DNA from 4 places in the [Micrococcus luteus] ATCC 49442 genome. Region 2 is predicted to be linked to each of the others. Evidence: riboswitches for the same ligand, from Rfam matches in the RefSeq annotation. Region 2 holds a riboswitch; each other region holds the start of a gene.
What was found. Region 2 has a riboswitch for S-adenosylmethionine ahead of GUV69_RS16315 (DUF1737 domain-containing protein). Riboswitches for the same ligand answer to the same signal wherever they lie in the genome.

Region 1 (7,531 bases), 970 kb from region 2:
TGTTGATCCCGTCGATTCCGGCGTCCTGCCACTCTTCGAGGCGGTCGGCAATCTGCTCCGGCGTCCCCACCACGCGGTTGGCCCGGCTGCGGTAGAGGGCAATGTCCCGGAGTGTGGGGTTGCCGCCGCGGACGGAGGCCCGGATGGCGGTCAGGTGACCCTGGCTGCCCTCGGTTTCCAGGTCACCTAGCGGGGTGTCCAGCGGCAGGCCGCCGAGGTCGACGCCGAACCCGCCGCCCACGTGGGCCAGCAGGGCCTCGATGTCCAGGCTTTCCTCCAGCTCGTCGGCTTTGCGGTTGGCCTCGGCTTCGGTGCCGCCCACCACGAAGTGCATGCCCTGGAGGAACTTCACATCGTCCGGCCGGCGGCCGGCGGCCACGGCCTGTTCGCGCACGGCCGCGGTGTATTTCGCGGCCACGTCCGTGTTCGGCGCCAGGGTAAATGTGGCCTCCGCATTGGCGGCGCAGAACTGCTGTCCCCGGCCCGAACTGCCTGCCTGGAACAGCACAGGGGTGCGCTGCCGTGACGGCGCTGAGAGGTGCGGCCCGTCGATGGAATACCGCGGCCCGCGGTGGTAGATCTTGCTGACCTTTGCGGGGTCGGCGTGGACGCCGTTTTCCTTATCCAGGAGAAGGGCGTCGTCCTCCCACGAACCCTCCCACAGTTTGTAGGCGGCTTCGACGTATTCGTCTGCCCAGTCGTAGCGTTCATCATGCTTGGTCAGCTCAGTGGCATTGAAGTTCCGGTGCGCGTTCTCCAGCACGCTGGTGACGATGTTCCAGGCCACCCGCCCGCCGCTGAGGTGGTCGAGAGTGGACATCTGCCGCGCGAACTGGAAGGGGTGGCTCTGGATGACCGACGACGTCGCGGCCAGTCCGATGTCCTTCGTTCCCACGGCGAGCGCGGACAGCAGGATCAGCGGATCGTTGGACGGCACCTGCAGGCCCTTTTTCAGCAGTGACGCCCACCCGCCGTCGTAATCGCCGTAAAGGCCCACGACGTCGGCGAAGAAGATCGCATCAAACTTGGCGTCTTCGAGCTGGCGGGCCAGGTCGATCCAGAGCGGAAGCTCGTTAAAGCGGTGTTGCTGCGCCTCGGGGCGCCGCCACTGGCCGCCCATGATGTGGCTGGACGTGTTCATCACAAACGCGCTGATCAGCAGACGGGGGCGGGGTCCGTCAAAGCGGCTACTGGGTGTTGAAGTCATGGCAGGTCTTTCGGCAGGAGTGGGTGCGTGCGGGTGCTGCGCAGGGTCAGAGCCGCTTATCCAGGCGCCGTGCGATGTACGATCCGCCCAGCTGGACGATGGTGACCAGGAGGATCATCAGCACTATGGCGGTAATCATCAGCGGAGTTTCATAGCGGTAGTAGCCATAGCGGATGGCAAAGTCGCCGATTCCGCCGCCGCCCACCAGGCCGGCCATCGCCGAGTAGGAGATGAAGCTGACGGTCATGATGGTGATGGAACTGACCAGACCGGGCTTCGCCTCGACGATCAGGACGTCGCGGACGATCTGGGACCGGCTGGCCCCCATGGACCGGGCCGCTTCCACCACGCCGCTGCCGAGCTGGCTGAGGTTCTGTTCCACAAAGCGGGCGAAATAGGGAATCGCGTTGATGGTCAGCGGGACAATGACGGCCGCCGTGCCGATGGTGGTGCCCACAATGAACCTGGTGACGGGGATGATCGCAATAAGCAGGATCAGGAACGGAAAAGACCGGATCAGGTTCACGAGCCCGTCCAGGGTGCGGTGCAGCCTGGGCCGGTGCTTCAGCCCGTTAGGGCCGATGGTGTAGAGCAGGACGCCCAGGGGTGTGCCGAGAAGCACCGCCAGGGGGATGGCCACCAGCAGCATGGTGAGCGTCTGCCCCATGGCAACGCCGATTTCGGGCAGGACTTCCAGGATGCGGTCAAACATTGAGCAGGCCTTCCGAAACGGCTTTGGCGTGGGCGGAGCGGTCAAGCTGGATCTCGTCGGAGATCAGGTAACGGCCGCTCTGGGTCGCCGGGTGGAAGCCGGGGCGCTGCAGCTCGCTGAGGTCGAACTGCTCCACTACCTTGCCTCCTTCCATCACGGCCACATTGTCGGCAATGGCTTTAATGACGTTCATCTCGTGGGTGACCACCACGATCGTGATGCCGAATTCTGCATTGACGTCGGCCAGGTACTGCAGGACCGAGGCCGTTGTACGCGGGTCAACGGCCGACGTCGGCTCATCGCAAAGCAGCACCTTGGGTTCGGTGGCAAGGGCGCGGGCAATGGCCACGCGCTGCTTCTGGCCGCCTGACAGTTTCGCCGGGTAGGTTCCCGCTTTATCGCTGAGGTCCACGATCGCCAGGGTTTCGGCAGCACGACGGCGGCGCTCGGCTTTCCCGACGCCGGCGAACTTCAGCGAGAGCTCCACGTTCTCCTGCGCAGTGAGGTTGTTGAGCAGGTTGAAATGCTGGAAGATCATGCCGATGTCGTGCCGCTTCGTGCGAAGCTCTGCATCGGACAGAGTCAACAGGTCCACGCCGTCCACCAGGACGCGGCCCGATGTGGGGCGCTCAAGCAGATTAATGTTGCGAAGCAGGGTGGATTTCCCCGCTCCGGAGAACCCGATGATGCCTTGGATGGTGCCCCGCCGGATGTGCAGGCTGACATCATCAACGGCCGTGAACCGGCCGTTTGGCGAGCCGAATGAGGTGCTGACGTTCTGGATCTCAATCACAGGCCACCACGTCCTTGGGCCGCCGCGCGGCTGCCAGTCTGTACGTTCATAAATTCCTCCGGGCTAACCCGAGGAAACCCGCAGCCCGGAATCAGGGCTCAGCTTTCGCCGCCCAAGACCGGGAACATTGAGGTTCTCCATCGGTCCTGGCAGTAGCACCGCCCACAAAAGGAGGGGGGTTGCTGCGGCGTCACAGAGCCAGGTCTCTCAGCCGCTCGAGATGGTTACAGCAACGAATCTGGCACAGGGCGGCACCTTTGAAAAAACCAAAACGTCACAAGCCGTAAGGCGAAGACACCTTACTCAACGTGAGGATCCCCACAGAGAGCCAGCCGGTGCTAGTCTGCGAAGATGTCACCCGACCAGGCCACGATCCCCGTTCTGGACATGAGCACCGCACGCCAGCCGTACGGTTCCTTCAGCCCGGAATTCATCGACCAGCTGCGGGACGCAGCCCATAACGTGGGCTTCTTCCAGATCACTGGGTACGGCGCCGCTCCCGGCCAGGCCGAAGAGCTCCTGGCCCTCATCAAGCGCTTCTTCGACCTGCCCCTTGAGGAGCGGATGAAGCTCGATAACCGGCTGTCGCCGCATTTCCGCGGCTACACGCGGATGGGCACGGAAGTCACGCAGGGCAGGGCCGATGCCCGCGAGCAGATCGACTTTTCGCCGGAACGCGAGCCGGTCGTGGACTATCCGGCGGATCAACCTTATTGGCTCCTGCAGGGCCATAACCTCTGGCCGGACGAGGCAATGCCGGAGCTTGAGCCAGCGGCCATGGCCTGGGCCGAGCTGATGTCCGAGGTCGCCATGGAACTCCTGCGCGGCATCGCCGTGGCCCTCGGCCTGCCCGAGGACCACTTCGACGAACCCTTTGGCGACGAGCCGGCCTGGATGGGCAAGCTGGTGCACTACGTTGGCGGCGTGGTGGAAGCTGCCGGCGACCAGGGTGTGGGCTCACACGCGGACTACGGTTTTGTCACCCTCCTGCTCCAGGACGAGGTGGGCGGGCTGGAAGTGCTGCCGCACGGAACCACCGAGTGGGCCACCGTGGAACCCATTCCGGGGGCGCTGGTGGTGAATCTCGGCGAGATGCTGGAGGTAGCCACCGAAGGCTACCTGATGGCCACCATCCACCGGGTCAAGGCTCCGCCGCCCGGCGTGGACCGCTATTCAGTGCCGTTCTTCTGGTCCCCGCGCCTGGATGCCGTGATCGATCCCGTGCCGCTGCCGCCTGAGCTGAAGGCCCAGGCCCGCGGCCTCTCCGACGATCCGACCAACCCGATGCTCGCCTCATTCGGCCTGAACATGCTCAAGGGCAGGATGCGCGCCCACCCGGATGTCACCGAACGCCACTACCCGGGACTGATGCAGCGCTGATTACCGGCCGGGCGGATCCGCCCCGTCAGAGGTTGTATTTCCACGCCTGCTGCGCCGGGCAGACGTTCATCACAACATCCAGTCCTGCGGCCTTCGCACGCTCAGCTGCTGCCTCGTCGATGACGCCCAGCTGCATCCAGATGGCTTTGGCGCCGGCCGCAATGGCCTGGTCAACCACAGCGCCGACCTTCTGAGAATTAACGAAGCAGTCCACGACGTCGACGGGCTGCTTTTCGGCGGGGATATCCGCGAGGGTGCGGTACCCGGTTTCGCCGTGCACCGGGTCGCCCGGCAGGTTCACGGGAATGATCTCCATCCCGAGCCTGTCGCGGATAAAAAGGGACGTGTCGTAGGCGGCGCGCCACTCGTTGGTGGTCAGGCCGACGATGGCCCACCGCCCCTTGGTTCGCATAAGGCGCTCTATGACTGCAGGATCGTTGGTGTGGCCCATGCCCCAAGCCTACGCCGCTTTGCAAAAGTTCCTCATGCCGAATTTTTGACCGGCACGAGGGGGCGGGATGGCATGTGAACGAACATTACACACTACAAGTCCGGATTTGGATTGTTTGATTCACATGGGGTGTAGTGGTAAGTGACCATCCCGAGCGGCCGAGAGACCTGGATCGATGAAGCCGCAGCAACCCTGGTCAGCGGGCGCCCCCACGGCACAGGCTGATAGCAAGGAAAAAGCCTTGGGTAAGCGGAACTGACCACTCCGCAAAAAGGCTCGACTCCGTAGGGTGCTACTGCCAGGACCGATGGAGTGATCCCATGACTGCAGTCCTGACTTCCGAGCGTGCCGGCAAGACCACCGGCTCTTCCTCAGCACTTCCTGTGTCCTTCCGCGGTCTGCGCCGCACCTTCGGGACGGGCGACGCCGCCCGCACTGTCCTGCGCGACGTCACCTTCGACGTCGAAGCAGGGGAAGTCCTGGCCATCCTGGGACCGTCCGGCTGCGGCAAATCAACCCTGCTGCGCGCGGCCGCGGGCCTGGACTCCCCGAGCGCCGGTTCCGTGGTCATCCAGGACAGCGCCGTCCAGGGCATCGATCCCCGCTGTGCGTTTGCTTTCCAGGAACCGCGGCTGCTCCCCTGGCACACCCTGCAGGCCAATGTGGCCATCGGCCTGCCCACCGGCTGCAGCGCCAAAGAAGGCAAAGCCAAGGTGTCCCGCCTGCTGGAACTTGTGGGCCTGGACAGTTTCGCCAAGCACCGCCCCCGCGAGGTCTCCGGCGGAATGGCCCAGCGCGCGTCCCTGGCCCGGGCACTGGCACGCAACCCCGGGGTCCTGCTGCTCGACGAACCGTTCGGTGCGCTGGACGCCCTGACCCGCATCAAGATGCAGGACCTGCTCCTGGACGTGCACAAGGCCGAACCCACCACAGTGCTCCTGGTCACCCACGACGTTGACGAGGCATTGCAGCTGGCGGACCGGATTATCGTTCTCGGAACTGCCGACGGCGGCCAGGGCGCCACGATCGTGCGGACCGTTGATGTGCCAGGCAGCCGTCCCCGCGACCGGGCCTCGGCAGAACTCGCCACGCTGCGCGTCTCCCTCCTGGCCAGCCTGGGTGTCGACGGGCATTGACGCCCGCAACTTCCGGCACAGCCCCGGCCCTCCGGGCCACAGATCCACTCCGCTCACCCACAAACGCAAAAGCCCGCCGTCGGTCATTAACCCGCGGCCGGAACTTGCGCCCTCCGCACCATCAGCGCAAAGGAAAACCATGCAGCACGCACGTCCCTTCACCCGCCGTTCCCTCCTTGGGGCAGCCGCCGTGGCCGCCGCCTCGGCCCTGGCGCTGACCGGCTGCGTTGCTGGTGAGGGCTCTTCCGGCCAGGCCGGGGCTGCGGGCAGCACGGCGGGCGGGACGCTGAACATTGACTTCGCCACCTATAACCCGCTCAGCCTGGTCATCAAGGACCAGGGCTGGCTTGAAGCCTCACTCAAGGACCAGGGCGTCACCGTCAACTGGATCCAGTCCGCCGGCTCAAACAAGGCCAACGAAGCCCTCCGCTCGGGCGCCATCGACGTCGGATCAACAGCAGGCTCCGCGGCCCTCCTGGCCCGCTCCAACGGTTCGCCCATCCGCACCATCAGCATCTACTCCCAGCCGGAATGGGCGGCCCTGGTGGCCCCCGCCGGCTCGGGCATCACGTCCGTCGCTGACCTCAAGGGCAAGTCCGTGGCCGCCACCAAGGGCACCGACCCCTATTTCTTCCTCCTGCAGGCCCTCGAGGAAGCCGGACTGAAGCCCGGCGACGTGACCGTGCAGAACCTGCAGCATGCTGATGGCCGCACGGCCCTGGAGAACGGCTCCGTGCAGGCGTGGTCCGGCCTGGACCCGATCATGGCCGGTGCCGAGCAGAAGGGCGCGACGCTCTTCTACCGGAACCTGGACTTCAACACCTACGGCTTCCTCAACGCCACCGAGTCCTTCCTCAAGGACAAGCCCGAACTGGCGCAGGCCGTGGTGAACGCCTACGAAAAAGCCCGCGCCTGGGCCGCTGCCAACCCGGACGAGACGGCACAGATCCTGGCCGACGTAGCCGGACTGGATCTGGCCGTGGCGAAGACCGTGGTTCTGGAACGCAGCAACCTGGACGTAGACGCCGCGCCCGGTGAGGCGCAGCGCAAAGTACTGGAGAAGATCGGCCCCACGTTTGTGGAAACCGGCGACGTCAAGACTCAGCAGCAGATCGACGACGCCGTGGCCTCCCTTCTCGACGACTCGCTGGTGAAGAAGGCTGATCCGTCAGCCATTAAGGGTTCCTGATGAGCAATCCGGAACACACCCTCCTCACCGGCAACAGTGTTGCGGATGAGCGCGCTGCAGCCGCTCCCGCAACATCGGCAGGCGCCGCCCGGGCGGATGCTTCGGCAACCGCTCCGGCAAAGGGATGGTCTCCCGCCGGGGTCCGTTCACGGAACTGGGCGCGCCTGCCCCTTGGCCTGATCATTCCGGCGATCCTGCTGGTCTCCTGGCAGATGGCATCGTCCACCGGCATGTTCAGTGTGGTCCAGCTGCCGCCCCCTGCAATGGTGCTGGGCGCAGCCGGCGAACTCCTGGGCCGCGGCGAACTGGGCACCCACATCGCCATTTCCACCCAGCGTGTGGTGATCGGATTCCTCATCGGCGCCGCATTGGGCCTCATCCTGGGAGCCACTGTGGGCCTGTCGAAAATTGCCGACGCCCTCCTGGCACCCACCATCGGTGCATTGCGCGCCGTCCCGTCCCTGGCTTGGGTGCCGCTGCTGATCCTGTGGCTGAAGATCGGCGAAGACTCCAAGGTCACCCTGATCATCATCGGCGCCTTCTTCCCCGTTTTCACCACCGTGTCCCTGGCCCTGCGCCACGTGGACCGAAATCTCGTGGAAGCGGCCCGCGCCTTCGGGCTCAAGGGCGTCAGGCTCCTGACCACTGTGCAGCTGCCCGCTG
Region 2 (7,531 bases):
AGCCGGAAATCGTGAAATGCTGGCAGTACCGCACCACCGAAAGGCACCATCATGGGCAACGACGCCAAGGTTGATCCGTCCCCAGCAGCAGCCGGCGGCACCGCCGACCGCACCCCGGTCATCCTGGGCGGCGCCCGCACTCCCTTCGGCCGGTTCCGCGGCGGCCTGGCCGGGCTGACGTCCACCGAACTTGGCGCCCACGCCATCCGCCATGCGCTGGACCGGACGGGCGTGGCACCGGAGCAGGTCCAGGCCGTGATCGTGGGCCAGGTCATCCAGGCCGGCGCCGGCCAGGGACCCGCACGGCAGGCCAGCCTCGCCGCCGGAATCGGGTGGGACGTGCCCGCCGTGACCATCAACAAACTGTGCCTGTCCGGGCTGACCGCCGTGATCGATGCCGCCCGGATGATCCGCGCCGGCGAGGCCGACTTCATTGTCGCAGCGGGCCAGGAATCCATGACCAACGCTCCGCACCTGCTGCCCCGGCTCCGGAGCGGCGTTGCCATCGGCGATGCGCCGCTGCTGGATGCGCTGAACTTTGACGGCCTGCAGGACCCCCGCACCGGCGAGCTGATGGGTTCCGCTACGGACGCCGTCAATGCACGCCTTGGCATCGGCCGCCAGGCCCAGGACGACGTCGCTGCCCGTTCCCATCAACGGGCCGAAGCCGCCCGGACGGCCGGGTACCTGGCCGAGGAGATCGCTCCGGTGGAGGTCCCGCAGCGCCGCGGCGCCGCCGTCGTGATTGATACAGACGAAGGGATCAGGCCGGGCACGACGCCCGAGACCCTCGCGGCGCTGAAACCCGCCTTCTCCACAGCGGACACCGCCACCATCACCGCCGGGTCCTCCTCGCCGCTGTCCGACGGCGCAGCCGCCGTGGTGGTGGCCAGCAAGGCAGCGGCGGAAGCGGCCGGGCTCAGCTGGATCGCTGAGATCGGCAGCCACGGCCAGACTGCCGGACCAGACGGCTCCCTGCACTCCCAACCTTCCCGGGCCATCGGGCGCGCCCTGAAACTCGAGGGCCTGACCGTGGCAGATCTGGACCTCATCGAGATCAATGAGGCCTTCGCCTCGGTGGTGGTGCAGTCTGCGAAGGACCTGGGGATCGACGCCGAAAGAATCAACGCCGACGGCGGGGCCATTGCCCTGGGACATCCGGTGGGTGCCTCTGGGGCCCGCCTCGTGCTGCACCAGGCCCTCGCCCTGAAACGCCGCGGCGGCGGCACCGGCGTGGTGGCCCTGTGCGGCGGCGGCGGCCAGGGCGAGGCCCTGATCCTTAAGGCCTGACGCCCGGTAAGCGGGCTTAAGGGGTCAGCGGACAGCGGCTCAGGTGGGGATGATGCCGAACAGGACCCGCTTCTTCACCATCACCCAGAGAAGCCCCAGGATGACCGCATAGGCGGCCGTATTGACCAGGATGTCGCCCTGCCGCAGTGCCGGGATGTTGGCGATCACGGCGATGAGCACAACGTGCATGATGAAGACGTACAGCGTGGCCTGCCCCAGCGGAATCAGGAACCAGCCCAGGGCCCGCTCCACCGGCTTCCAGTACGCGGTCAGGAACGCATAGGCCGCCACCACCAGGACCAGGACGTTGAGGAGCCGGCCGGGGTCCAGGTAGGTGCGGGCAAAAAAGGCGTCGTACATGGCCCGGTAGGCGGTGTCCGGAATGACGGCCAGGCGCAGGTCGAATCCGTTGGCCAGGTAGGGGTTGCACCAGGACAGGAAGGCGAAAACAAACGCCAGCACCGTGGACGCCACCACGACCCAATGGTGCGCCGACAGCCAGGCGACGATGCGGCGCCGGTGGTAGCCCGCCACCAGGCCGACCACAAACAGGACCTGCCAGACAAGGAGCGGGAAGGAGTCCTCGAACTGGGAGGGCAGCAGCCTGACCCGGGTGGCAGCACCCGCGGCGTAGATCCCCAGCGTGCCGCCCAGAACCCACAGGGCCTTGCCGCGGTTGAGCGCGGCGAGGATCAGGGGGCTGGCCAGCAGCAGCACCACGTAAAGGCCCATCACGTTGAACTGCCAGGGACCGAACTGCAGGAGGACGATGGCGGGCAGGACCTGGGCGGGCACCGGGAACTGCAGGAGAGTTTCCATTCCTGCGTACAGGTCATAGGTCCGGCCGGCGGCGTTGTGTCCCGCGCCGCCGGTGCCCTGGTCAACGTAGGTGGTCAGCGCGTCGGTCTGGAAGAAGGGCAGCAGCGAGAGCAGGAAGACACCGATGAGGACCGCGAGGGCGGTGACGTACAGCTTTCCGGCCCGGCGGGACGTCAGATCCACCACCTTGCCGAAATCGTCCCTCACCCTCGGCCCGTACACCATCCCCACCACCAGGCCGGAGAACAGCACAAACAGCTCTGCGCCGGAAACGAACCCCACCGCTTCCTGGGTCAGCAGCTGGAAGAGCGATGTCATGCCCAGGTGGTTGACCACCACAAAAACAATGGCCAGGCCCCGGAGGAGGTCCACCCTGAAATCCCGCTTGGACGGATCCCCGTAGCCCCAGCCGGAAATCACGCCTACGCGCCGTGGCAACTGCCACAAGGCAATCAGGAGGATCACCATGGCCGCCCCGACACTCCAGGCAGCAGGACCGGCCAGGGAATTGGCCTGCGTAGCCTGCTGCCCTCCGCTGACAGCAGTGACCGGGCCGGTGGTCAGGCCGGACGCGGCCAGACCGTCGCCGGCAGCCTGCGCGATGCCGGCGTTGCCGGTAATTCGCCAGTCGATGCTGACCACACCGGTATCACGGGTGCTGGTCCGTTCGTCCCAGACGACGGCGGCGATCCGGTCGAATTCGTCCGCTGTGGCGGCCGCGAGGGTCTGGTCCCACCAGGCCCCCTTGATGTCCGCTTCCGCAGCGCCGCCAGCAACAGGGCTGTAAAAGGCGGCCGTCTGCAGGAGCATCGGTTTGTCCCGGCCGGCGGCGTATGTGGCGTAGAAATTTTCGCTCCCTGCCTGCGTCACCATCGCGGTGAGCTCACCGCCGGCGGGGAGGGTATTGACCGCGGCCTTGCCGCCGGTGTCATCGTGATAGGCCGTCAGCCCCACCCACTCCACCGCGTCATCGCCGGGGTAGTAGGGCGCGTATGCTGCGTCTGCACCGTTCCAGCTTCCGTCCCCGTTGGTGTCCAGCAGGGCGTATCCCTCGGACCCGGCGGCGGGGGCGTCCCGGTGGCGTTCAAACGGGTAGTCCCGCCCAAGGTACGGCTGCCACACCATCACGGTGCCGGCGTCGTCCCCGGTTTTGAACTCCGCAGCAATGGTGCGGAACGCTTCCTTGTAGGCGGCCGGCTGCTGACCCCACTCCACCCAGCTTGAGTTCATGTCGGGGGCGAACCGGATCAGCAGCGTGCCCCGGAAAGCAGAGGCCAGCTCCTTAGCCTTGGCCGCGAAGGCCCTTGCGGCTGCGGCATCCACCTGGCCCAGCGCCATGGAGGGGCGCACGGTGAGCATGGCATGGGCCCCCTGCCCTGCAGCCTGGTCAAAGAAGTCCCGGACGTTCTGTTCCTCCCCGGACCGCACGGGCAGCGAGATTTCGTGGTCCAGCAGCGCGGGCGAAGCCCCCAGCCGCTCGGCAAATCCCGCCGCCGAGTCCTCGCCCCATTCAAGGACAGCTCCGAGCAGGGGTTTGCCCTCCTCCGGCTCAGGCCGGGCCGCGTGGGCCGGGCCCGCGGACAACAGGCTGACCAGGAGGAGCAGGGCTGCAACAAGGGCGGCCGGCAAAGTGCTCCGTACTCCGGGCACGGCCGACGGCGGCACGCCCCTGTTTGCGAAGAGTGTTGGCATAGCGGTGTGGACCCTCCCCCAGGACGGCTTTTGTGCTGGCGGCCGGTGCCGCCGCGAAAACTCTATCGGTCTTCGCAGGCGTGCCTGCTGATCGTCACCGCACCGCTGCCAGGTTCTGCGTGCACGCTCCTGTCACAAGGTTCACCGCCGTGTTCCCGATGCCTCGATTGTCCGGCCCCCTGGCCGGGGCTGGAGGCCCCGGATTGGTTACGGAACATGACGACGGCGGCGGTGCAGCCGGGTGCCCCGGATGTTACGTTTTTGGGGAGTAATGAGAACCGGCGCCAAGCCCTGACTGGCCGGTCGGCAACCCTCCCTTTCGCGGCGGGGTGCCTCAGGTGAATACTCGGCATATCGACATTCGAGCTGCAAGCGTGAGAGAAGGAGATCCGTCGTGTCTGACGCACCTGCCCCTGAAGAAAAACTGTCGTACCGGCTTGTGACCGGGCCGGATGACAGGTCCTTCTGTGAACGGATTTCCACGGCCCTGGCCGAAGGGTATGTCCTGCACGGCAGCCCGGCCGCAACGTCCAACGGCGGCCAGGTGATCGTCGCGCAGGCACTTATCCTCCCGTCGGCCATCGCCAGCGCGGATGCCGCCGTCGCCACCGCCGTGGATGACCTGTCCGCCAGCGAGGACCTCGAGTTCGACGGCGAGGGCCACGCATGAGCTACGCCGGAGACCTCACCCCGCACGAAGCGTGGGCCAAGCTGGAGCAGGGCGCCATTTTGGTGGACGTCCGCACCGAAGGCGAATGGGCGCACATCGGCATTCCGGACACAAAGGCCACGGACAACGATCCCCTGTTCATTCCATGGACGTTCGCCGGCGGCATCCCCAACGCCGACTTCATCACCGACCTCACGCAGCAGGCCCCCGAGGACAGCGCAACGGAACTGTTGTTCATCTGCCGCTCGGGCCAGCGCTCCGTCGCCGCCGCCATTGCAGCGACGCAGGCAGGGTTCACGTCCTACAACGTCCTGGAGGGTTTTGAAGGTGTGCCGGACCGTTACGGCGAGCGCACCGTCAACGGCTGGAAGAACAGCGGCCTGCCCACCAACCTGGGAAGCCGCTAGATGACCTTCAACGAAGAAGCCGCCGGCTGGAGCGCCGACACGCAGGCAGTCCGCGGCGGCCTGGACCGCACCAACTTCCAGGAAACCACCGAGCCGGTCTTCCTGAACTCCGGCTTTGTCTACGAGTCCGCGGCCGCGGCCGAGCGCGCCTTCACCGGCGAAGACGAACGGTTTGTCTACTCCCGGTACGGCAACCCGTCAGTGGCCACCTTCCAGGAGCGCCTCCGCCTGCTTGAAGGCACCGAAGCGTGCTTCGCGACGGCGTCGGGCATGTCAGCGGTATTCACCGCCCTGGGTGCCCTGCTGGCTGCCGGGGACCGCGTGGTTGCTGCGCGTTCCTTGTTCGGCTCCTGCTTTGTGATCCTGAACGAGATCCTGCCGCGCTGGGGTGTGGAGACCGTGTTTGTGGACGGGCCCGACCTGGACCAGTGGCGCGAAGCCCTGTCGGAACCCACTACTGCCGTGTTCTTCGAATCGCCGTCCAACCCCATGCAGGAGATTGTGGACATCGCCGCGGTCAGCGAGCTGGCGCACGCCGCCGGGGCCACCGTCGTCGTCGACAATGTCTTTGCCACTCCCCTGCTGCAGCGCTGCGGGCAGTTCGGCGCGGACGTGATTGTGTACTCCGGCACGAAGCACATCGACGGCCAGGGCAGGGTGCTGGGGGGCGCCATCCTTGGTACGGCAGAGTTCATCAATGGCCCGGTCAAGCAGCTCATGCGTCACACCGGCCCGGCCCTCTCCGCGTTCAATGCCTGGGTGCTCACCAAGGGCCTGGAAACCATGTCGCTCCGCGTGAACCACTCCTCCGCCTCCGCGCTGCGGCTGGCCGAGTGGCTCGAACAGCAGCCGGCCGTCAGCTGGGTCAAGTACCCGCTGCTGAAATCACATCCCCAGTACGAGCTCGCGGCCAGGCAGATGAAGGCCGGCGGCACAGTGCTCACCTTCGAACTTGCCGCGACGGGCGGCCGCACGGGCAAGGATGCCGCCTTCGCGCTGCTGGACGCCCTGCGGATCATCGACATCTCCAACAACCTGGGCGACGCCAAGTCGCTCATCACCCATCCGGCCACTACCACCCACCGCGCCATGGGCCCCGAAGGCCGTGCGGCCATCGGGCTCAGCGACGGTGTGGTGCGCCTGTCCGTGGGCCTGGAGGATGTGGAGGACCTCATCGGCGACCTCGAACAGGCGCTGAAGCAGGCCTAGGGGCGGGCCGCGCCGGGTGGCTCACCGTCGCGCCGGATTTCGAGCCGCTCGTGCTGTCCGGAAATACCGAGGTCTGCCACATGTGGCCGGCGATCTCAGCCGTGACTTTGATCGAGCCAAAGCCTTTCCGGAACGCCGCCGCTCCCGGCCCGCCTATGGCGGGCGAGTGGTACTGCTGACCGGAGGCTCAGGGTTGGCGGAGGTGCGTGGAGGCCGTCGCATGCACGGCGCCGGTCAGCTGGTTGAGCACCGGGGAGTCGATCTTCCAGCGTTGCCAGTAGAGCGCGACATCAACGGGTTTCCCGGGCGCAAGCTCCACGAGGTCCCCCTTTCCGACGTCGGCCATGCACTGCTGCTCCGGCAGCAGCCCCCAGCCCAGACCCAGCCGGATGGCCTGCGCGAACTCGCCCGACGACGGCACATAGTGCCGCGGCGCTGCCAGGTCCGCGCCCGTCAGGTTACGGAAGAAACCGGTCTGCAGATCGTCCTTGCGGTCGAAGTCCACCACCGGCGCCCGGCTGCCGGCTGCCAGCCCGGGGCCGCCCGGCCACCAGCGCCGCACATAGCCCGGGCTCGCCACCGCCCGGTAGCGCAGGGAGCCCAGCGGCTCGACGCTGCAACCCTGGACGGGCTCCGGCGTTGCGGTGACGGCAGCCATCACCGCTCCGGTGCGCAACAGCCGTGCGGAATGCTGTTCGTCTTCCCGGTGGAGTTCAAAGCAGGCGCCGAGGTCGGGGGGAAGGCTGGCCAGCGCCTGCAGGAACCAGGTGGATAAGGAGTCGGCGTTGACCACCAGCGGGATGGGCGAGCCGGGTGTGGCCACGGTGCCGTCGAGCTCCTGCCGGGCATCCCATTCCAGTTGCCGCACCTGCCGGGCAAACCGCAGCACGGCCTCGCCGGCGGTGGTGGGGCGGACCGGGCTGGTGCGCTGCAGGAGGATCTGGCCGGCTGCATCCTCCATCGCCTTCAGCCGCTGCGAGATGGCCGACGGCGTGACGTAGAGGCTGCGGGCGGCCGCTTCCAGGGTGCCTTCTTCCACCACCGCGGCGAACGTCCGAAGCTGCTCCAGCTGGAAGGACTTCATTAGCATTCCTTAATAGAAGTAAGAATATTTAGCTGGCCTAATTCTATGCCCCGCCCTAAATTGGAGGACATGGACTTCGCAGGACTGCTGGCACCGGCCGCGCTGGGCTTCGGCACAGGGCTCGCCCTTATTGTTGCCATCGGCAGCCAGAATGCCTTTGTGTTGCGGCAGGGTATCCGCGGCGAGCATGTGGCCGCCGTCGTCATCGTCTGTGGCGTTTCCGATGCGGTCCTCATCGCCGCGGGCATCGCCGGGGTAGGGGCGTTGCTGCAGGCCAACCCGGTCATCGTGGATGTGGTCCGGTTTGCCGGAGCCGCGTTCTTGGTGGCGTACGGCGTCATGGCCGCGCGCCGGGCAGTG
Region 3 (7,531 bases), 3.4 Mb from region 2:
TCACGAGGCCGACAAGGCCGTCCGCCGCGCCGTGCACGCAACGGGGGCGTAAGGACGCATGACCGGTTCCACCCTGCCCGCAGCTGATCCGCAACCTTCCACTGAAACAGTTCCGAACTGGCCTGCCCCGTTTGCTGGCCGTCCGATCAACGCCACTGTCACGGTGCCTGGTTCGAAGTCGCTGACCAACAGGTTCCTGGTGCTGGCCGCGCTGGCCGACGGACCTTCGCGGCTGCGGGCGCCGCTGCATTCCCGCGACTCCGCCCTGATGATTGACGCGCTCCGCAACTTGGGCGCCACCATTACCGAGGTGCCGGGTGACGGGGCGTTCGGGCCGGACCTTGAGGTGACGCCCCTGAGCCAGGCGGCGCCGTCGTCACGGACGCACATTGACTGCGGCCTGGCTGGAACAGTGATGCGTTTCGTGCCGCCGCTTGCGGCGCTGCGGAAGGGTGCGGGCGTTTTCGACGGCGACCCGCACGCGCGCAAGCGTCCCATGGGCCCCATCATTGAGGCGCTTCAGGGGCTCGGCGTGCACGTGACAGCGGGCGACGGCGGCACCCCCTCCGCACTGCCGTTCACCGTTGAGGGCACCGGGGAAGTCCGGGGCGGCCACCTGGTGATTGACGCCAGCGCGTCATCCCAGTTCGTTTCTGCCCTCCTGCTGGTGGGTGCGCGGTTCACCGAAGGGCTGCACCTGGAGCACGCGGGTGATACGGTGCCCAGCCTGGACCACATCAACATGACGGTGGCGGTCCTGCGCGGCGTGGGTGTGTCGGTGGACGATTCCGTCCCGAACCACTGGGTGGTGTCCCCCGGACCCATCCGTGCCTTTGACCAGCGGATAGAACAGGACCTCTCCAACGCGGGTCCGTTCCTGGCCGCGGCTTTGGCCACACGGGGTACTGTGAGGATCCCGAACTGGCCCACAGGAACTACCCAGGTCGGGGATCTCTGGCGCAGCATCCTGGCGGACATGGGCGCGACCGTCAGCCTGACTGACGGCGTCCTGACTGTGACAGGCGGCCCTGAGATCAAGGGCGCTGATTTTCACGAGACCAGCGAGCTCGCGCCCACGCTGGCGGCCCTTTGTGCCTTGGCCAGCGGACCATCCCGGCTGACCGGCATCGCCCATCTGCGCGGCCACGAGACGGACCGTCTGGCAGCCTTGGTCACCGAAATCAACCGGCTCGGCGGCGACGCCGAGGAAACCAGCGATGGACTGGTGATCCGCCCGGCCACGCTGCGTGCCGGCGTCGTACACACGTACGCGGACCACCGGATGGCCACAGCCGGAGCCATCCTGGGCCTGGCCGTGCCGGGCATCGAAGTGCAGGACATCGCCACCACCGCCAAAACCATGCCGGAGTTCCCGCAGATGTGGGCCGACATGCTGGCGCAGGGCAACGCGTCCGGTGACGGAGCGGAAGGTTCCAGCGGTGGCCCGCAGCACTGATTCCTGGGACGAATCCGACGTCCGGATCCGGCCCAGCAAAAAGGGTTCAAGGCCCCGCACCAAAGACCGCCCCAGCCACGACGACGCCGTCACGGGCCGCATCATTACCGTGGACCGGGGCCGCTACACCGCCGTCGTGGGCGAGGACTCGGGCGATGAGCGGATCATCATCGCAGCGCGGGCCCGTGAACTGCGCCGGTCCCCCGTGGTGGCCGGCGACTTCGTGTCCCTGGTGGGGGACGTCTCCGGCGAGCCCGACACCCTGGCCCGGCTGGTCCGGATCCAGGACCGCCGCACGTTGCTGCGGCGCAGCGCCGATGACACGGATCCGATCGAGCGTGCGGTGGTGGCCAACGCCGATCAGCTGGTTGTGGTGGTGGCCGCAGCGAACCCGGAGCCGCGCACCGGGTTTATCGACCGCGCCCTGGTGGCAGCCTACGACGCCGGCATCGAGCCGCTGCTGCTCGTCACCAAAGCGGATGTCAAGGATCCCGCGGAACTGTTGTCCAACTATGAGCACCTGGACTTCCCGGTAATCATCAGCCGCACGTCGGACTCCGCGGCCTCGGGCATTGATGCCCGCTCCGATGACGGCCTCTCGGCCCGCCTGAACAGTGATGCAGTTTCGCAGCTCCGCGCGTACCTCGAGGGCAAGGTGTCGGTCATGCTGGGCCATTCCGGCGTGGGCAAGTCCACCATGGTCAACGCACTCACCGGCGCCGAACGGGCGACCGGCGGCGTGAACGCGGTGACCGGCCGCGGCCGCCACACATCGTCGTCGGCCCTTGCCCTGAAACTGACGGGCGCGCCTGCGGGCAGCTGGATCATCGACACCCCAGGCATCCGTTCGTTCGGCTTGGCGCACGTGGACCCGGACCGGATCCTGCGGTCCTTCCCGGACCTGGAACCGGGCACGGATGCCTGCGAGCGGGGCTGCAAACACAACGCCGCCGCCGTCAACTGCGGGCTGGACTCGTGGGTGGCCGAGGGGAAGGCCGGTCCCACCGGACCGGCCCGTCTTATGTCCCTGCGGCGGCTGCTGGGCTCGGACCCGCGGCTGGAAGGCCAGGAAACCAAGGAACTGGGTAGCATCAGCTAGCGCCAGGAAGCTGACCTCCCCAACCACGCCGCCGTTAGACGGTAGTTTGGAACCATGATCCAATCCGCTTCGAGCTACAACGATGACCTCCGCCTGGCCCATGTGCTGGCTGATTCCGTGGATGACCAGACCATGAGCCGCTTCAAGGCGCTGGACCTGCACATCGAAACCAAGCCGGACCTGACGCCGGTCACTGATGCGGACAAGTCGGCCGAGGAGGCCATTCGCGGCCAACTGTCCCGTTCCCGTCCCCGGGATGCCGTGCTCGGTGAGGAATTCGGCAGCTCCGGACACGGATCACGCCGGTGGATCATTGATCCGATCGACGGCACCAAGAACTTTGTCCGGGGCGTCCCCGTGTGGGCTACCCTGATCGCCCTCGTGGACGAGGGCGAACCGGTTGTAGGCGTGGTCAGTGCACCGGCGCTGGGCAAGCGCTGGTGGGCGGCAAAGGGTGCGGGCGCGTATATGGGCAGGTCCCTCGCCGCTGCGACCCGTCTCCGCGTCTCGAACGTGTCCAACCTTGCCGACGCCTCGCTGTCCTACTCGAGCCTGGGCGGCTGGAAGGAACGCGGCAACCTGGACGAATTCCTCGGCCTGACCGAGGACGTCTGGCGCACCCGGGCTTACGGCGATTTCTGGTCCTACTGCATGGTGGCGGAGGGCTCCGTGGACATCGCCTGCGAGCCGGAGCTGAACCTGTACGACATGGCTGCCCTGGTGCCCATTGTGGTGGAGGCCGGCGGCCGCTTCACCTCGCTGGAGGGGCAGGACGGTCCGTTCGGCGGCAACGCGCTTGCCACTAACTCGATCCTGCACTCCGAGGTCCTCAAACGGCTTAACCCCGGCCTGGACGATCTGTTGTAGGTAAGTAATTCCGAATTATCGACGGCGGGTACCTCCTTTTGGGGGTGCCCGCCGTTTGCATCTTCGGCTAATCCGCCAATTCCGGAATGCGCGTAACAAAGTACTTAACATTGGGCTGGGCTTTTCGACGGCGGCGGCGATGTCCTACGCTCTTTAACAGGTCACGAGTGCCAGCGCTAAACCCCGGTTTGCTGGCCGGCAACCCTCCATTCGCGGCGGGGTGCCCCGGGTGACGACCAGGCCGGTCCGGAACGGACCCGGCAAGCGCGGATTCCCGGTATCGGGAGTCCTTTTCAAGTGAGGTCTCCGTGACAACTGCCACCGTCTCCCCCGCCATCCAGAACACCACAAGCGCAGCCATTTCCAGCGAGCTGGCCGCCATTGCGGGACGCCCCCTTTCCGCCGTCACCGGCGCCGAAATCCAGGCCCCGCTGATCCAGGGCGGCCACGTCCGCTACGCCAACCTGGACTACGGTGCATCTGCCCCCGCCCTTTCGGTGGTCTCGGCCTACCTCAACGAGATCCTGCCGTTCTACGCCAGCGTTCACCGCGGGGCCGGCTACGCATCGCAGATCAGCACGTCGGTGTATGAAAACGCCCGCAACATCGTCCGGGATTTTGTGGGCGGCCGCGCCGACGATTCTGTCATCTTCACCCGGAACACCACAGATTCGCTGAACCTGCTCGCCGGGTGTCTGCCGCACACGGAGGGACGCCCCGCCGGCGACGTCCTCTACCTCGATATCGAGCACCACGCCAACCTCCTGCCATGGCAGGGAGTACCGCACCGCAGCGTTGTAGCGGCACCCACCATCGCGGGAACCGTCGAGGCGCTCCGTACCGAACTGCAGCAGGGCCAGGTCAGCCTGCTCGCTGTCACGGGAGCCTCCAACGTCACCGGCGAAATCCTGCCCGTCCGCACCCTCGCCGCCCTGGCGCATGAGTACGGTGCGCGCATCGTGGTGGATGCGGCGCAGCTCGCACCGCACCGGCGCATCAACATCACCGCAGACGACGTCGATTACCTGGCCTTCTCCGGCCACAAGCTCTACGCGCCGTTCGGTGCGGGCGTCCTGGTGGGCCGCACCGACTGGCTCGACGCCGGCACCCCGCACCTGGCAGGCGGCGGCGCCGTCCGTGAGGCAAGGCTCGACGGCGTCAGCTGGGCCACCGGCCCGGCCCGCCACGAGGGCGGCTCCCCCAACGTCCTGGGTGCGGCCACGCTGGCCCGCGCCACGCAGGTCATCGCGTCGCTGGACCAGGACCGCTGGCACGCCCATGAGGCGGGCATCCGGTCCTACCTGGTGGACGGGCTGCAAAAGATCGACGGTGTGACGGTCCACCAGATCTTCTCGGACACCGACCCCGGCACCGGCACCATCGGCGTGGTGAACTTCTCGGTGGCCGGTTACGACGCCGGACTGGTTGCCGCGTATCTGTCGGCCGAGCACGGCGTGGGCCTGCGGGACGGCCGCTTCTGCGCGCACCCGCTGCTGAAGCGCCTCGGCCTGCCATCCGGTTCGCTGCGCGCCAGCTTCGGTGTGGGCTCCCGGCTGGAGGATGCCCAGCGGCTCCTCGCCGGCCTGGAACAGCTCCGCCGCACGGGCCTGGGCTGGGACTATGTGGTGGATTCGGGCCGCTGGGTTCCGGCCAACGACACCCGTGTATACCCCCACTGGGCTCCCAACACGCCCGGCACCGCCGGCGCGGCCCCTTGCCTGGACGACTGAGCGTTTGCCGACTGAGTTGTTCCCGGGGTGAGTGCTCCGGCCCCTGACTGATGCTGCCCCGCCATGCGGTAAATTCGAAGGAAACCCATGGTAATCAGTTGAAGGAGGCCGCACGTGGCACGGGGTGGCCCCAGGCTTGACCACGGACGCCGCCTGGAGCTCGGACAGAGCTTCCAGGACGGCGGCGAACACTACCAGCGCGTCCGTCCCGGCTACCCTGCCGATTCGGCGGACTGGCTGGTCCCGGCAGGCGCGCGTGATGCCGTTGATGTGGGAGCGGGAACCGGTAAGTTCGCCGCCCTCCTGCTGGAGCGGGGCCTGAGCGTTGCAGCCGTGGATCCCTCCGCCGATATGCTCGAACAGCTCCGCGCGCATTATCCGGAGATCGCGGCAACTCCGGGAACCGCAGAGGTGACCGGCCTGCCTGACTCAGCGTTCGACGTCGTCAGCGTGGCCCAGGCCTGGCACTGGTGCGATCCGCTGCCGGCCAGCACGGAACTTGCACGTATCCTCAGGCCGGGCGGAACCTTGGGACTGATCTGGAACCAGCTGGATACGTCAGTGCCGTGGGTGCACAGGTTGTCGCGCATCATGCATGCAGGAGACGTCTACAAGCCGGACTTCCGGCCGGTGGTGGGCCTGGAGTTCGACGGCCTCGAAAGCCACATGACCCGTTGGGAGGACAGCCTCAGCACGGCGGACATCGTTGAGCTGACCAAGTCACGCAGCTACTATCTGCGGGCAGGCGAGGCCACCCGGAACAAGGTGCTGGCCAACCTCGACTGGTACCTGCACGAGCACCTGGGGCATAACGCCCAGGACCTTATCGCCTTGCCGTACCTGACCCTGACGTGGCGGACACGCAAAGCGTGAGTGCTGCAGGCCAACGGGTAGGCTTGGAACCGTGAAGACCAGCGCACCCTCTTCCTCCATCGAGGACTACGTCAAGGTCATCTACGGCTTCACGGAGTGGCAGGACAAACCCATCACGTCCTCGCAGCTGGCCCAGCGCCTCGGCGTGGCAAACTCCTCGGTCTCGGAAATGGTCCGCAAGCTCAAAGACCAGGGCCTGGTGGACCACAAACCCTACAGCGCCATCACTCTCACGGCTTCAGGCATCAGGCTGGCGTTGTCCATGGTCCGCCGCCACCGCCTCATTGAGACCTACCTCGTCCAGGAACTCGGCTACAGCTGGGATGAAGTCCATGATGAAGCCGAGCATCTTGAGCATGCGGTGTCGGACACCTTCATTGAGCGCATGGCGGCGAAACTGGGAAACCCGAAGCGCGACCCCCACGGGGATCCGATTCCGACCGCGGACGGGGCAGTCCTGATGCCCGAGGCGCACCTGCTGGGCGAACTGGACACCGGGCACACGGGCCGGATCACCAGGATCAGCGATGAGAACCCGGACCTGCTCCGGTATCTCGCCGCCGAGGAAATCGATCTCGACGCCGATGTGGAGGTTGTGGGCCGCAAACCATTCGGCGGCGCATTGGTGGTACGGATCAGCAGCGCAGGCAGGACGAGGGACTACGATCTCGCCGATGAAATCACCGCTGCCCTCTGGGTCCACAGCGACCGGCCCCACGCCGGCTGCACCATCGGTGACAGCTGAGTGAAGCAGGCTGGCGCCATGCCGGGCTGGCGTGCCTGGCTCGCCGTGGCAGTAGGCGGGTTTGCCGGGACCGAACTCCGCTACGGCCTGGGGCTCGCCTTCCCTGACCTTCCGGGAGCCGTCCCCTGGACCACGTTGGGCATCAACGTTGCCGGAAGTTTTGTCCTGGCCACCCTCACCACGTTGTGGATCGCCCGCCCACACACTTCCTTCTGGCTTCGTGCCGGGCTGGGGCCAGGGCTGCTGGGATCCTTCACGACGTTCTCGGCCGTAGTTTTTTCGATCGACCAGCTGGCGCGTGCCGGCGAGCACCCGGCGTGGCTTGCCTACCTGGGGTTGTCCCTGCTGCTCGGCCTGGGTGCTGCGGCCGGTGGCTGGCGGACGGGCCGGCTTGTGGCTGACCGGGTGGCGCCGTGACGGGCGCGCTGGTGACGGGGGCGATACGGTGACGGGCGCTCTCCTGGTGGGAGTATTCGGTGTGGCGGGCGCCCTGGTGCGTTTCGCCGTCGACAGCTGGTTCGCGCACCGTACGCAACGGCGGCACTGGCCGTGGGCCACGCTGCTGGTCAACGTCACGGGCTGTCTCATCATCGGGCTCTCCATCGGCATCACCGGAAGGCTGGGCATGGCACCCGAGTGGCAGACCGCCGTCGCGACGGGGCTTGCCGGCGGGCTGACCACGTTCAGTTCCTGGACGACCGCCACGGTCCGCCTCCTGAGCGAGGCGCGGTTCGGTGCCGCCGCCCTCAACGTCGGCGTCA
Region 4 (7,531 bases), 1.8 Mb from region 2:
CCACCTCCTGGCTGTCCAGGCGCAGGAGTTTCCCTACGCCCGGTGGAGCCTGGCGCAACGCACCCGCGGGCACGGAGTTGCCGGGGCGGCCGGGACCGCCTCCGCAGCGGATGTGGAGCAGGCGGTGTCAGACGGCCGGATCCTCCGCACCCACATTCTGCGGCCAACCTGGCATTTTGTGCACCGGGATGATCTTCGCTGGCTGACAGCGTTGTCAGCACCCCGGCTCCATCAGATCAATGCCGGCACATACCGGCGGACAGGGATCGACGCTGCTGCCGCGGAACGGAGCGGACGGGTGCTGGCCGACGCCGTGCAAGGCGGACGGCATCTGACCCGTGACCAGCTGGCCGCGCACCTCCGGGACGCCGGATTCGCCGCGACCGGGCTGGAACTGGCGTACCTGATCATGCACGCCGAGATCAGCGGCGTATTGACCAGCGGATCGCCTGCGCGGAGCCCCGCGGGCGCCCTGAAGCAGACCTACGCGCTTTTTGATGAACGCGTCCCGGCCGGGCCCGCGGAGCCGTGGACCCGGGAGGAGGCCCTCCGTGAGCTTTCGCGGCGGTACTTCACCAGCCGGGGTCCTGCCACGGTCAAGGACTGCGCCGACTGGTCCGGGCTCACCATGACCGAGGTCCGGCGCGGTGTGGCGCTGACCCTGGAAACCGCGCCGGCGACATTGGAGGCGGTGGTGATTGACGGCGTCGTGCACTATGTTGCGGCGGGCATGGACGCCGGTGGCCCTGGCTTCGGCACGGCCGGTGGCGCTGACAGCGCCGACGATGGCCGGGTGGACCTGGTGCAGTGCTACGACGAATACGTGATGGGCTATTCCGCCACCCGGCACTATTTCGGCGGCAATGCCCCGGCCTTCCCGCTGGGTGGCACGCCGATGCATGTGGTGCTGTTGGACGGCCGGCTGGCCGGTGCGTGGCGCCACACGTTGCTGCCGGACCGTTGCGAACTGGACATCCGCCTGTTCCCCGCCCCGCGTCAAAGCCCGCGGGGCGATGCGGTGCAGCAGGCCGTGGATCAGTACGGCGCCTTCCTGGGCATTCCAACCGTTCGGGTGAATACGGGCGCCGTCTCCTAAGGCGTGCGCCAGCACGCGGCGGCGGACGACGACGCTTTGGGGAGGGACCCGGGAACGGACGGGCGCCGTCGAACGGCATTCCTGAGCACCCATATTGCCGAAGATGACTGCTCATGGCGCCATCTGACGCGACGTTTCACACCGTGACGTGACATGCAGGTCCGGCTGGGCGGCCTCCCTCGCTGCTCCTACAGTGGCTGTCAAGAACGCAGCGAAACAGACCGTGCCACGACGGGAGGACAACCATGACCGTTCAGCATGTCATTCACTAGGGGGCCTCGGCAGCTGACAGCCCGGACGACCCGCGCCTGAATGTTGGCTGGGTCCAGACGGATTGGGACCATCCGTGGGCAGCAGCCCTGCGCGGGCAGATGGACGCTGAGCTTGGGCCCCGGTACCGGGAATTTGTCGAACAGGGACGGCCGAGGCCGCTGCCACCCCGGGCGGAGGACATCGAAACGGTGTGGATCGACGTCGTCGACGGTCAGCCCGCAGCGACAGCAGCCCTGCTGAAGAACCCGGGTTACTGGGAGGTCAAACGGGTTTTCGTGGCGCCCGCCTTCCGGCGCCGGGCACTGGCCCGTCAGGCTTTGGCGAAGGTTGAGGAGAGCGCCAGGGGCCTGGGTTTGCCGGAGCTGGTGCTGCAGACCGGGATCCTGCAGCCGGAAGCCATCGCGCTCTACTCCCGCGAAGGCCGGAGCCGCATTCCGGGCTTTGGCCCCTACGCCGGCGACCACGGCAGCGTCTGCTTCAGGAAGGCACTGGACGGGCAATGAGCACGACAACAACAGTCGCCAGGTACCGGGTCCGCCCGGCCCGTGCGAACGAAGTCGAAGACGTGGGAGGGCTGACCTTCGAACGCTTCGGGCACCGCCAGCCTGCTCCCGTCCGGGTCACCACTTGCCCGCCAGGCCACAGACGGTGAAACCGAAGTCCGCCTCCTGGCAGTCCTGCCGGGAGCGCGGGGCTCCGGAGTCTGGTGGAAGCTGTTGGAGAGGCGTCGCGCTGTCCCGCCCCGTCGGCGGCTGGCGGTCTACACCCTGGAGTTGCCCTGTCGTTCGAGAGACGCGCCCTTTGCCGGCCGCGGCTTAAGCTGGAAGGACACAATGAGAGGCGTTATACCGTGAACAGCTTGTTTTTCTGGATCATCATCCTGTCGTTTGTGATACCCATGGCGATGCGGATGTACCGGAAGTCTGTCAACAAACGGAACCAGGGCCAGGGCTTCTCCGGGGGCTACCCCGGCCAGTATCCGGGACAGCAAAACCGGCAGCCCCGCGACGGCTATACACAACAGGACTACATGAGCGGCGGCTTCCGCCAGATTATGAGCCCGCAGCCCCTGCCGCCGAGCGAGCCGCTGCCTCCCATGAATCCCGTCCCGCCCCTGGATCAGCAGTACCCGGGCCAGCAGTATCCCGGCCAGCAGTACGGGGATTCTCAGCAATACGGGCAGCCCCAGTTCGGGCAGCCCCAGCCGGGCCCGAGCGCAGAAGCGCCCACGGCGCCCGCTGCCCCCGGAACTCCCCCGCCGCCGTCGGCCCCGCAGGGCTACCGCGCCCGGAAGCTCGCCGAACTGGACCAGCAGTACAGCAACGGTGAGCTGGCCATGGAGGAATACATGAAACGCCGCTCCGACATCATGAACGGCTGATCCGGGGCACGACGCTGATGCCGGCCAGGACGCCGACTCCTGCCGGAAGCTAGACCAGCCGGATCCTAGACCAGGAACGTGCTCCGCAGCTGACTGCCCAGCTGGCCGATTTCGGTCAGGAAGCCGTCATGGCCGATGGGGGCCTCGATGACGTGGACATCCACGTCACCCGGGAGCGCATCGGCCAGTTCGCGGGACTGCGACGGGAAGTACAACCGGTCGCTGTCCACGGCTGCGACGAAGAACCTGGCGGTAGCGCGGCTGAGCGCCTCGTCCAATGAGCCGCGCCCGCGGGTGACATCGTGGCTCATCAGGGCATCGGTCAGGGCGATGTAACTGTTGGCGTCGAACCGGCTGACCAGTTTCTTGCCCTGGTGGTCCAGGTAGCTTTCCACCTGGTAGCGGCCACGCTCCCCCAGCGCCGCGGCTCGAAGCGGCGATTCCGGGAGCTGCGCCGAGCGCCCGAACCGGCCGTCGAATTCCTCCGCGGAGCGGTAGGTGATGTGGGCGATCCGCCGGGCCAGGGCCAGTCCGTCCTCGGGCAGCGGACCGCCGTAGTAGTCGCCGTCGTTGAAATTGATATCCTGGCGGATGGCCAGTGTCTGGGCCTGGGCGAAGGCGATCTGTTCAGCCGTGCTCGCGGCCCCCACGGAAATAACAGCGCAGCGCTGCACCCGTTCCGGATAACTGACTGCCCACTCCAGGGCACGGGCTCCGCCCATGGAGCCTCCCAGCACGGCGAACCAGCTATGGATGCCCAGCTGGTCAGCCAGCCGCGCCTCAGCGGCCGTTGTATCGCGCAGCGTCACCAGCGGAAACCGGGAGCCCCAGGGTTTTCCGTCCGGCGCCTCCGACGACGGCCCGGTGGACCCGTAGCAGCCGCCCAGAATATTGATCGAGACCACAAAGAATCGGTAAGTATCCACTGGTGCACCCGGTCCGGCGAGCTGTTCCCACCAACCGGGCTCGTCACTGTCGCCGCGCGTCACGTGGGTGCTGCCGGTCAGGGCATGCTCAATCAGGACAGCGTTGGAGCCGTCAGCGTTCAGCGTTCCCCACGTTTCGTACGCCAGGGTGACCTCGGGAAGGTAACCGCCGGCCTCGAGCTGCAGGGCGCCAACGGTGGCATAGCGCACTACGCCGTTTCCGGGAGCCGCTGTTCGGGAGATGGTGATCGTCATGGAAAGGACCTCTTCTACGCGCTTGCCTGCCGTCAATTGACCGGCAGGCCAGGTCCTCACCCGGGGCACCCCGCCACGAAAGAGGGTTGCCGGCCAGCAAGCCGGGGCTGTCGCTGGCACTCATGACCTTCCATGAGTGTACGAAACAGCCCCGGCCTATGGCCAAGCGTGTGACTGGTTGTGACTTTCGGGTGATTACTCCCCGGGCCCGCCCCCGGTGGCATCCTTGGCCGCCCGGAAGCCTGCTTCGAGGTCGGCGATGATGTCGTCGATGTGTTCGATGCCCACCGACAGCCGGACCAGCCCGGGCGTCACACCCGCGATGGCCTGCTGCTCGGCCGAGAGCTGGCTGTGCGTGGTGGATGCCGGGTGGATGACCAGGGACCGGACGTCCCCGATGTTGGCCACGTGCGAGTGGAGCTCCAGGGCGTCCACAAAGCGCTTGCCCGCTTCCGCCCCGCCGGCCAGGATGAACCCCACCACCGCGCCGGTACCCTTGGGGCCGTACTTGCGGCCCCGTTCGTACCAGGGGCTGGACGGCAGGCCCGCGTAGGCGACCGATTCGACGTCGTCCCTTGCCTCCAGCCACTGCGCAACGTGGACGGCGTTGGCGACGTGCCGTTCCACGCGCAGGCTGAGCGTCTCCAGCCCTTGGGCAATCAGGAAGGCGTTGAACGGGGACACTGCCGAGCCGAGGTCCCGAAGCAGCTGGACGCGCGCCTTCAGGATGTAGGACAGGTTGGCGCCGAGCGCCCCGCCGGCGCCAAGATCCTTGGCATAGACGAGTCCGTTGTACGTGGGATCGGGGGTGTTGAAGCCCGGGAACCGTGCGGGGTCCTTGCCGAAGTCAAACTTGCCGGAGTCTACGATCACGCCGGCGATTGCGGAGCCGTGCCCGCCCAGGTACTTGGTGGCCGAATGGACCACGATGTCCGCGCCCCATTCGAGGGGGCGGATCAGATAGGGCGTGGAGAGCGTGTTGTCCACGATCAGCGGCACACCGGCGTCGTGGGCGGCCTGCGACACGCCTTCGATGTCCAGCACGTCCTGGCGCGGGTTGGACACCACTTCGGCGAAGAAGAGCTTGGTGTTGGGCTGCACGGCGTCGCGCCAGTGGTCAAGATTGTCCGGGTCCGCCACAAACGTTACAGAGATGCCGAACTTCTTCAGCGTGTGCGCCAGCAGGTTGTACGTGCCGCCGTAGAGGCTCGGACTGGCCACCACATGGTCACCTGCTTCGGCAATGTTCAGGATGGCAAACGTTTCGGCGGCCTGCCCGGAACTCAGCAGCAACGCGGCGAGACCACCCTCCAGGCTGGCGATGCGCTGCTCCACCGCGTCCTGCGTGGGGTTGCCGATGCGGGTATAGATCGGCGCAAGTTCGGCAAGGGCAAACCGGTTGGCGGCGCTTTCTGCGCTGGGGAAGACGAACGACGTCGTCTGGTAGATCGGGAGGGCACGGGCACCTGTGGCACTGTCCGGCTCCTGGCCAGCGTGGATCTGGCGGGTTTCGAAAGACCATCCGTTCGACATTCAATGCTCCTTGACGTGGTGTGGCACTGCTCGGTTGCGTTCAGCATAGGAAGACTTCCCGACAGGGAACATGATTGTGACGAAGGTGGTCAAAAGGCTGTCTCCGGTGTCCCGGTGCCGGATTTTCCTCAACGGCCGCAACACAAAATCCCAGTAAGGCTACCCTTAGCTGAGAGGCTCATCACAAAGTGCCAAGATGATGGCATGCGCATGGATCACGTCTCTTACGCCTGTGAACAAGATGGCCTCGTTGCCACCACCGAACGTATTTCGTCCGCCCTCGGCGTTGAAGCCGTGAAGGGTGGAGTGCACCCCCGTTTCGGAACCCGGAACATGATCATTCCCCTCGCCGGACACAAATACCTGGAAGTTGTGGAGGTCCTGAACCACCCGGCCTCGGACAAGGCTCCCTTCGGGCAGGCAGTCCGGGCACGGTCCGAAGCCGGCGGCGGCTGGATGGGCTGGTGCGTCGAAGTGGACGATCTCGCCCCCTTCGAGGAACGCCTGGGCCGTGCGGCGGTCAACGGCAACCGCAAGTTCCCGGACGGCCGCGAGCTGATCTGGAAGCAGATCGGCATCCTTGGCCTGATCGCGGACCCGCAGGTTCCGTACATGCTCAAGTGGGAGGGCGACCCCGCCCTCCACCCGTCGAATGCTTACGAAAGCAACGTCAAGATGAGCTGCCTGACCATCGCCGGCTCTGCCGAGCGCGTTACTGAGTGGCTCGGGGAACCCGTGGAGAAGCCGCTGGAGGACGTCGCTGTTGAGTGGGTCGCTCCCAAGGGCACCCCCGGCATCCTGTCCGTAACCTTCGAAACCGCCACCGGGGCCGTCACCATCTGACGGTTCCACCCTGACCGAATCCCTACCCTCCCGGGCAGCGCCGCCCGGACAATAACTTCGGCCGCCTTCAGCGGGTGTCAACGACGCCACCCGCTGACGGCGGCCGAATCGCTTTAAGCCCGGAGCCGCTTCTCATCAGCCCAGTGCGGCCCTTGGGTCAGCCCAGGCCCACTGCCCTGCCGAACAGGCTGAAGCCAACAAACGCCACGATGTCCAGCAGTGCGTGCGCGATCACCAGCGGCATCACCCGCTTGGTCCGTGTGTACAGCCAGGCGAACACCACCCCCATCACCACGTTGCCGATGAACGGCCCGAAGCCCTGGTACAGGTGATAGGTGCCCCGGAGCAGGGAGCTCGTGACAATGGCCAGGGGCACGCTCCAGCCGAACTTGCCGAAGCGGTCCAGGAGGTAGCCCACCACAATGACCTCCTCCACCACGGCATGCCGCAGGGCGGAGAGAATCAGGACCGGAATGGTCCACCAGTGGGCATCCAGTGCGCTGGGAATGATGGCGGTGGTGATCCCGAGTGCCCGGCCGGCGGCGTAAAGGCCGAGGGAGGGAATCCCGATCAGTGCTGCGAGGCCCAGGCCCTGCAGCAGGTCCCGGCCCGGCCTGGTGAAGTTGAACCCGAGTTTCTGGAAGGCCGAACCGCCGTGTTTGTCCGCACCAGTTCCGGGCTGCCGCTGGTCCGTGAGGAAATAGATGACCAGCAGCACGGGCACCAGGGCAAAGACAATGTCCAGCAACTGGTAAGTGAGGTCGAAATACTCGCGGGAGCTCCGCGACTGGTTCAGCGTTGAGGTTCCCTCCGCCAGTGGCGCCCGCGACATCTTGTCGAGCAGTTGAACAACGGAGTACACGGCGGACTGCCCAAGGGACAGTCCCAGGACAATCCAGACTTCGATCCGCAGCCGACGGCGGGAGGGAACCAACATGGTTCCATCTTGCCTGTTGCGGCTGGTTCTTTGCTGATTACTGAATGCCCGGCCCGCCGGGCACACCAAGGTGAGAGAGCGTTCGCCAAAAACCCACATCAAGTGAGAGAGCGTCCGGAGTTGGACACTTATGCTTGGGGCTTATGAGCGCGCCAGGGAAAATCATCATGATCCGGCACGGCCAGTCAACGGCCAACGTCGATACCTCCATCTACAACAGGGTCCCGGACTACCGGATACCGCTGACGCCGCTCGGGCTTGAGCAGGCCACCGCTGCTGGCGAGCAG

Region 1: linked by a shared signal. The riboswitch ahead of GUV69_RS11805 (methionine ABC transporter ATP-binding protein) and the one ahead of GUV69_RS16315 (DUF1737 domain-containing protein) in region 2 are both predicted to bind S-adenosylmethionine.
Region 3: linked by a shared signal. The riboswitch ahead of GUV69_RS01060 (aminotransferase class V-fold PLP-dependent enzyme) and the one ahead of GUV69_RS16315 (DUF1737 domain-containing protein) in region 2 are both predicted to bind S-adenosylmethionine.
Region 4: linked by a shared signal. The riboswitch ahead of metX (homoserine O-acetyltransferase MetX) and the one ahead of GUV69_RS16315 (DUF1737 domain-containing protein) in region 2 are both predicted to bind S-adenosylmethionine.

The regions. Positions count from the first base shown of each region.
Region 1 is NZ_JAAAXP010000001.1:2,609,020-2,616,550, forward strand. It holds gene GUV69_RS11795 (LLM class flavin-dependent oxidoreductase) at 1-1,207, opposite strand, end outside; gene GUV69_RS11800 (methionine ABC transporter permease) at 1,254-1,919, opposite strand; gene GUV69_RS11805 (methionine ABC transporter ATP-binding protein) at 1,912-2,712, opposite strand; SAM riboswitch class I at 2,847-2,939, opposite strand; gene GUV69_RS11810 (isopenicillin N synthase family dioxygenase) at 3,064-4,092, shown strand; gene GUV69_RS11815 (CoA-binding protein) at 4,118-4,543, opposite strand; gene GUV69_RS11820 (ABC transporter ATP-binding protein) at 4,864-5,679, shown strand; gene GUV69_RS11825 (aliphatic sulfonate ABC transporter substrate-binding protein) at 5,819-6,868, shown strand; gene GUV69_RS11830 (ABC transporter permease) at 6,868-7,531, shown strand, end outside.
Region 2 is NZ_JAAAXP010000001.1:3,581,152-3,588,682, reverse strand. It holds gene GUV69_RS16325 (acetyl-CoA C-acyltransferase) at 52-1,290, shown strand; gene opgC (OpgC domain-containing protein) at 1,330-3,801, opposite strand; SAM riboswitch class IV at 4,069-4,182, shown strand; gene GUV69_RS16315 (DUF1737 domain-containing protein) at 4,196-4,471, shown strand; gene GUV69_RS16310 (rhodanese-like domain-containing protein) at 4,468-4,878, shown strand; gene GUV69_RS16305 (O-succinylhomoserine sulfhydrylase) at 4,879-6,087, shown strand; gene GUV69_RS23645 (DUF1905 domain-containing protein) at 6,050-6,244, opposite strand; gene GUV69_RS16295 (LysR family transcriptional regulator ArgP) at 6,275-7,171, opposite strand; gene GUV69_RS16290 (LysE/ArgO family amino acid transporter) at 7,241-7,531, shown strand, end outside.
Region 3 is NZ_JAAAXP010000001.1:226,830-234,360, reverse strand. It holds gene GUV69_RS01080 (DoxX family protein) at 1-52, shown strand, start outside; gene aroA (3-phosphoshikimate 1-carboxyvinyltransferase) at 59-1,456, shown strand; gene rsgA (ribosome small subunit-dependent GTPase A) at 1,440-2,555, shown strand; gene hisN (histidinol-phosphatase) at 2,610-3,422, shown strand; SAM riboswitch class IV at 3,582-3,695, shown strand; gene GUV69_RS01060 (aminotransferase class V-fold PLP-dependent enzyme) at 3,731-5,152, shown strand; gene GUV69_RS01055 (class I SAM-dependent methyltransferase) at 5,267-6,025, shown strand; gene GUV69_RS01050 (metal-dependent transcriptional regulator) at 6,057-6,770, shown strand; gene GUV69_RS01045 (fluoride efflux transporter FluC) at 6,789-7,187, shown strand; gene crcB (fluoride efflux transporter CrcB) at 7,216-7,531, shown strand, end outside.
Region 4 is NZ_JAAAXP010000001.1:1,757,002-1,764,532, forward strand. It holds gene GUV69_RS07950 (winged helix DNA-binding domain-containing protein) at 1-1,096, shown strand, start outside; gene GUV69_RS07955 (GNAT family N-acetyltransferase) at 1,468-1,872, shown strand; gene GUV69_RS07960 (hypothetical protein) at 2,220-2,750, shown strand; gene metX (homoserine O-acetyltransferase MetX) at 2,816-3,931, opposite strand; SAM riboswitch class IV at 3,945-4,059, opposite strand; gene GUV69_RS07970 (bifunctional o-acetylhomoserine/o-acetylserine sulfhydrylase) at 4,127-5,464, opposite strand; gene GUV69_RS07975 (VOC family protein) at 5,669-6,307, shown strand; gene GUV69_RS07980 (CPBP family intramembrane glutamic endopeptidase) at 6,465-7,244, opposite strand; gene GUV69_RS07985 (histidine phosphatase family protein) at 7,388-7,531, shown strand, end outside.